Regions from separate parts of the Lysinibacillus sp. FSL K6-0057 genome, predicted to be linked through region 2. Evidence: riboswitches for the same ligand, from Rfam matches in the RefSeq annotation. Region 2 holds a riboswitch; each other region holds the start of a gene.

Region 1 (2,322 bases), 770 kb from region 2:
ATATGCATCGCAAAGGCACGTTTTGGCACAATTAAAAAGGCCAATAAAAAATAACTAAGTTTCCACCATGAAAATTTCAAAAAGCTTTCCTCCTAACTAATTAATAGATTTTTAGAATGTAGCGTGCGTAAATAAAAAAGCACTTCTCCGTTGGTGGAAAAGTGCATAGCTAAAAAAGCAAATAACATTCTCATCTGCTAAGCCGCACACCTATCCTCGTAGGCTGAAACGATCACCTATTTTTCGGCAGGTCTCCTGGCTCTAGTTCAATACTTTATAGGTCTTCCCATCCGTTGGACAGTGACATATTCTATAAAGCTCCCTATTACAGTGGCGGGACCGCGCCGGACTCAAACCGGCTTCCCTTTTAAGCAAAATGGCAAGCATTTTACACCGAAAAACATTCAATTGTGAGATTTCACGACAAAGTGTAACATGATTTTCCATAAATATGCTATACCTTTTTATAAAATTTTTTTAATTAAAGGTCAACGGCGAATATTCTGATAATATTCATTGTGCTAATGATGGATATTGTATAAATTTTATACCCCAGTTCACTTCAAAATTGATAAATTTGTCATAAATTTTTAAAGAAATATTGAAATTTTAAAATAATAAGATATGATTAAGACAGTTTTCTATTTAAAATACTAATAAAAATTTCATATAAAACGTCAATAAGTGCTCGAATAGCTCGAGATAATAGGGAAATTGGTGAAAATCCAATACAGCCCCCGCTACTGTAATAGCTGATGAAATCGCAAAGCCACTGGTGCAAACTTGGGAAGGTGCGACTGTAAAATGAAGCTTAAGTCAGGAAACCTGCTTATTTGATTGTGCATGCAAACTTTTCGGAGGGAGAAGTTGAAGCGGAAGCGAGTACCTTTATTTCATGCTATTCGTTTTTATTTGGCTTCTACAAAACCTTTACTCTTCGATTTAGAGTAAAGGTTTTTCTTTTTCCAGAAAGCAAATGAGGGGAGACAGAAGATGACAACATGGAATTTAGAGGGGATGAAAACACATCTCTTTATTTGCAATGGCAGTAGTTGCATGAATAAGGATGGTGAGGAAATTACCTTAGCCATTCGAGATGAAATACAGCGACAAGCACTCGATCAAGAAATACATACGACAAGAACGCGCTGTAATGGACGATGCAAGGATGCCTGTGTGGTAATCGCCTACCCTCAAGGGAATTGGTATCGTGTGCCATCAACAGAGCATGCTAGGACACTAGTACAAGATTTACATCATGAATCCTTATACAACGAACATGTCTTTACACTTCGTGAAGGTACATTACAGCGTACTGCTCAAACAACAGCCATTAAAGGGATCGAAAAGGTGAAAGAGGGGTAACAACATGGCGCAAAAAGGAAAAATTTTCGTAGTAGGCTTTGGACCTGGAGATTTTAAGCATATTACGACACGTGCAGTAGAAGCTTTACAACAAAGTGATATGATTATAGGCTACAAAACCTATGTAGAGCTGATTCAAGATTTAGTTAGTGCGAAATCGATTGTTAGCACAGGCATGACAGAAGAGGTGTCCCGTGCGCAGGAAGCCGTTCGTCAAGCAGAGGCAGGGAGCATTGTCTCGGTGATTTCGAGTGGTGATGCAGGCGTTTATGGCATGGCGGGATTAGTGTATGAGGTGTTAATCGAGCTAGGCTGGACAGAAGCAACAGGAATTGAAGTAGAAATTGTTCCTGGTATTTCTGCGATTAATTCATGTGCGAGCATACTTGGTGCACCCATTATGCATGATGCTTGTACAATCAGTTTAAGTGACCATCTAACACCTTGGAATTTGATTGCAAAGCGTGTCGAGGCAGCTGCTATGGCAGATTTTGTCATCGCATTATACAATCCTAAAAGTGGTCGCCGTACAAGACAAATTGTCGAAGCTCAGCGAATTCTCTTAGAATATCGTTCGCCAGACACACCAGTAGGGCTTGTGAAAAGTGCGTATCGAGAACGTCAAGAAGTGACCATGACAACGCTAGCAGAAATGCTAGAACATGATATTGGTATGCTGACAACTGTCATTATCGGGAATTCATCAACATTTTTCTATGACAATAAGATGATTACGCCACGCGGTTACCAACGTAAATATACCCTGGGGGAAGAAAAACAACCATTACGTCCACATCAACGTTTGCGTGAAGAAAATGAACCTTGGGCAATGAATCAAGAGACAGGAACAGCAAGAAATGACTTTACAGCTGATCCTAATGCAGGGCGCTTTAATAAACCCAGTATAGCCGCTACGCCAAAGCCGAAAAAAACAGCACTTGAAATGGCTACAGCGGC
Region 2 (2,322 bases):
GCAGATTTAGAAGATAAACTAGAAACGACCATTAATATGTATTTAACAAAGATTAATATGTTGTTCCAAAAGTATATGGATATCTTTCATTTTGAGGGACATATCGAAAAAGAAAGAATAGAAGAGAAGGCAGGGCGTATTAAATACTTGCTTTATGTGAAAGCTCGTAAAATCGGTCATCAGGGTACTATGGAGGATGTCAGCTTAAAAGCGCGAAATGGCAAAGTAGGTAAAGGTGTTTCAGGAGGGGAGGAATCGTTAAGCTCGCTCCTCTTTGCCTTAGCTTTATTGCAAAACCTCTCGATAGCCCCAAGCTATATCGTACTTGATGAGTTTGATAGCGCACTAGATGATGAACGCAAGGACAAAGTATTTCATTTATATGCAAAAGAGTTAAATCGAAAGTTAATTATTTTATCTCCAAAAGCTCATGATAAAACCTATTACGACCATTTTTCCAAGGTATTTGTCATTGAACATAATTCATCTATCCCACAAAGTAGGATTGTTGGTTTCCAAAAGGTGTAGGACCATTTCGGTGAATGAAATTGTGTTTTAAACGAGCAAGAATTGACTTCTAAATGGCACTCCTTTACAATTAATTTTAATACTTTAATAGGAAAACGAGGTATTCTCGTTTCCTTACCAACTGAATAGCGTGTAGTAATAGGTGTAAATTGCGTGCAATTTGCTTAAAAGGGAAGTCGGTGCAAATCCGACACTGTCCCGCAACTGTAAATGTGAGCGACTTTTCAGCAACCACTGTCTTTGGACGGGAAGGAGAAAGGAAGCGATGACCATGAGTCAGGAGACCTGCCTGTTATGAGTACACACCAGTAACCTACGAGGAATAGGAGGTGGCATGTTGACAAAACAGAATGCTCTGTTCGTCACAGTACGTCAAACGCCCATAGTAAATGAAAGGGTTCACAATCGGACTCGTTCACACATACTTAGGGTTTGTTTGGCATTGTGTGATGAAAGAAGATAAAGCGAAGGATTTCCTCAAAACGTAGGGAGTCCTTTTTGTTTTGAAAATATGTACGCAAAGGGGATGCACGTATGACGAATATTCATGTAACGACAACGCTGGAAACGCCTTATGAAGATATGAACATTTGTAAGCAACCACGCACAGAAGTTGCCAAGAAAGCGAAAACAAGAATGGTGGTCGAATCGCTGATCGATCAATTATTAGCAACGAAGCTGATACGCAACGATCGCTTCTTTGAGCAAATCTTATATAATAAAGAAATTATTTGGATACAAAAAGGGGATGTGGACGGTCATCTATTGGCAAAGGCAGCATTAACAGATGAGCTGAAAACAAAGACCAATCATTTTATGATGTATATGCCGACCAATCCGATTGTCTATGAAGTCAATGGGGAAGCGTATCACTTAATTACGCGCATTGATTCAACACGCGCAAAGCCTAACCTTGATCGTCTAACATTGGAGCCAAAGCCTGTTTTAAGTGCCGCTCGTGTCAATGACTTATTATGCTCGATTGTCATGCGCTTTTATGAAACATATTTACACGATTTGGCACCTCACCATGACAAACTCATCGCATTCGTGCAGCAGGAATATGCCCAGTTTATTGAAGCGGTGCAAGCGTTAAATGATTATCACTTCAACTGGCATCCACGCGGCAATGGGCACGAGCTCTTACTGCAATTAATTGATCATCTGCAAATTTTAAAAAGTCACCCAGGCAAGGTACTGATTGATTTTACGAACAAGCATGACTACGTGATAGTAGAACCCGCTTATTTGATGGACAAACCAACAAAGAAAGCTGTCGGTGCACTATAAAAACAAGCCCTCCGTTTTATGGAGGGCTTGCTTTCATTTAAATGCAGGATCGAAATATATTCACGTTCAAGCAAGAAATACTCGCGCTTGAGCGAAGAATACCCGCGGAAGCAAGCAAAACGCCTCCGAGCGAGCAGGCCGACTCCTGCCCTATAAACAATGCATGGCTGCCTGAGCTTCATGCCACGGAACCGTATATCCTTTGCCCTTTGCACAAAAAATACTAGAGGAACTATATTCAGGGTCGGCATTTTTATCGTAGCCAATCTGTGCAATCACTTCCTCTGTATTATGGCACATATCATAGCCATCAAATTGGAGTGTGAGTGCGCCTTTTCCATTTGTATAGGCAGCAAAGGTTGTGCTGTAGCTCATTAAAGTGGCAACGGGCGCGCGACCTGTTAGCACCACATCTGTTTCGGATAATATCGGGTCATCGAATGTGCCTGCTGCTTGCTGAACGTCAGTCATCATGCGGCCGATAAAGTCGTTTGAAGCCTTCAT
Region 3 (2,322 bases), 200 kb from region 2:
ATCCTCATATTTTTCTAAAATCTCTTCGCCGTCACGACTTTTCATAGCATAGCTATCATAAAACTTGCTGGCGCTCATAAAGGATGGGAATCGGAAATTATAATCATAGGCTTTTTTATACAACTTCTTAATAAATTCCATTTCGTACATGTCGATAAATGCTTTCTCATAGTAGCCCTCATCAACTAAATAGCGGATTTTTTCCTCAATATCTATAAAATAACGCAAACGTACGTTGACATACTCTAAAAAGTAGCGGCGCGTAGCTTCACGATCTTTTTCTAACTCAAGTAATCCAGTTGTACTATAACGATTCAGTACGTCATTATTAAGCTTTAAATAGGTTTTCATCTCATTACCCTCGTTTCATAAAACGTTTGTATTGCTTCATAATCTGTTTGATTGCCTCGTAAATCTAATTTCCTTACTAAGGGTACATGATAGGTAGTAGCAATTTTCTCACCAGCAGCGCCAAATACATGATGGCCAAAGTTACTATTGCCACTGGCAACTACTCCTTTACAAAAATCTCTGTTTTTTTCTAAAAAGCGTTGCACCTTCGCTGGAATGTCACCTAAACCATCTGTGTAGGTAATTAAAAGATACGGCTTATTCAGTCGCAATTCTTCAGAGAGCTCGATAGCTTCTGCCTTTAATTTGGATACAACATTTCGGACATTGCCTGTACGACTTGCATAAACGATCATAGGGTAATCAACTCAATTTGAGAAACAATTTCCTGAACATCTCCTATAAAGGTTTCATTCATTTCTAAAACAGGCACACTTAAAAAACCTGCATCTATAATGGTTTGCTTAGCTTGTTCATCGTGATCAATGTTAACAATTTCTGCTTCAAGTCCTGCACGTTGTAATTCAGATTTTACCCACAGGCATTTTGGACAAATTGTTTTCGTATAAAGTTTCATAGAAATCCCTCTTTTCATAAAATAAAAAGGCTATCTCTTTAAGAGAGATAGCTAAAATGGAAACGTTAACATACTAAAAATACCGACGTTCCCATCTCTTAATCCCCGAAGAAATGATTAATTTGTTTTAGAAAGGCAGGTCTCCTGGCTTTGCTTCATTCTCTGATTTCCTTCCCATGCGCATGCACAGTGGATGCTATCATCGTCAGCTTAACAGTTGCGGGGACAGCGTCGGAATTGTACCGAACTTCCCTTTTAAACTACATATAGTAGTACCTTAGTAAAACGAACACAATATATTGTTGTTGTTCAATAGTTTTAAGTTTACCATCCTTCAAATGAAAAGTAAATCTAGATTCTAAACTTCTTTATTTTTGGATTATTCAGTATTTTTTATTATGTAGTTCGAAATAGATTATCACTAATTACTTATACCTAAACAAAATATATATTTTAAACGATGTACGAGATTTTCTATTAAAATCTATCTACAGTAAATCTATTCATTTATAGAATGCCTAAAATAATCTTGAATAGCTATGGAAACAGTCTATATTCTGAAGAAAAATAGACTGTTTGACACTAGGAACATCTATTAGTGCTTTTCAATAAACAGGGCCAATTCCTTATAAAATTCCGGCGTTGCTGCAGAATTTGTATGAAATTGAGGATTATATTTGGATAAAAGCTTATATAATTTAGTTGCAGTTAATAGATTCTGTTCTCTATCGTAAGCCCTAAAACGATCATAGACCTCTTTCACTTTCCCATTTACTGAATGAGAAAAGTAATATTGCACTTCTTTATCCTCTAAGTAGTCTAGTTGCCACTTGTAACATATTAAATTTGTGAGGAAAAACATTTCTAATGCTGGCATTTCCCCACCTTTCATTAGCAATGTCATGCCATAATCAAAGGCATTTTCTAACCATTTCACTCCATGACGGTCCCTGTAAAAACGAATTAATTTTTGTAGACCATGCCCTTGTTCTTTCACAAGATACGAGTGAATATTCGTATTTCCAGCATTTCTTTCCCATTCATCAAGAGAAAATTTATATTTTCTTATCAGTTTCATCCAAAGCTTTTGAAGTTTTTCTTCAGAAATAGCGTGTGTTTGTTTATTCCATTTTAACAGTATCTCTAAATATTCTAATACAAAGCATCTCTCTAGCTCAAAATGATCCAAATTTCTAAATAGAGTATCTTGATCAATATCAATGCTATCTTCTAAAATTTTTTCATCTATCAGCATTCTATTGCCCCGACTAACTCACGTTTTATATTTAGATAGGCATAATTAATATTTTTGTAATCATCAGGATTTTCTTGTATTAATATTTTGATATAAACTTGTAGGGAAATCATGTGCTCACTAGAAAGGTTGTTCATTA

The links. Region 2 has a riboswitch for cobalamin ahead of MHB40_RS11495 (hypothetical protein). Riboswitches for the same ligand answer to the same signal wherever they lie in the genome.
Region 1: linked by a shared signal. The riboswitch ahead of MHB40_RS15615 ((2Fe-2S) ferredoxin domain-containing protein) and the one ahead of MHB40_RS11495 (hypothetical protein) in region 2 are both predicted to bind cobalamin.
Region 3: linked by a shared signal. The riboswitch ahead of MHB40_RS12490 (glutaredoxin) and the one ahead of MHB40_RS11495 (hypothetical protein) in region 2 are both predicted to bind cobalamin.

Annotation. Positions count from the first base shown of each region.
Region 1 is NZ_CP152047.1:3,121,109-3,123,430, reverse strand. Features, by position in the region: gene MHB40_RS15620 (energy-coupling factor ABC transporter permease) at 1-80, opposite strand, end outside; cobalamin riboswitch at 228-413, opposite strand; cobalamin riboswitch at 666-848, shown strand; gene MHB40_RS15615 ((2Fe-2S) ferredoxin domain-containing protein) at 994-1,365, shown strand; gene cobJ (precorrin-3B C(17)-methyltransferase) at 1,370-2,322, shown strand, end outside.
Region 2 is NZ_CP152047.1:2,351,279-2,353,600, forward strand. Features, by position in the region: gene MHB40_RS11490 (hypothetical protein) at 1-528, shown strand, start outside; cobalamin riboswitch at 652-836, shown strand; gene MHB40_RS11495 (hypothetical protein) at 1,063-1,818, shown strand; gene MHB40_RS11500 (translation factor GTPase family protein) at 1,969-2,322, opposite strand, start outside.
Region 3 is NZ_CP152047.1:2,552,605-2,554,926, reverse strand. Features, by position in the region: gene nrdE (class 1b ribonucleoside-diphosphate reductase subunit alpha) at 1-351, opposite strand, end outside; gene nrdI (class Ib ribonucleoside-diphosphate reductase assembly flavoprotein NrdI) at 348-707, opposite strand; gene MHB40_RS12490 (glutaredoxin) at 704-928, opposite strand; cobalamin riboswitch at 1,045-1,223, opposite strand; gene MHB40_RS12485 (hypothetical protein) at 1,524-2,183, opposite strand; gene MHB40_RS12480 (hypothetical protein) at 2,177-2,322, opposite strand, start outside.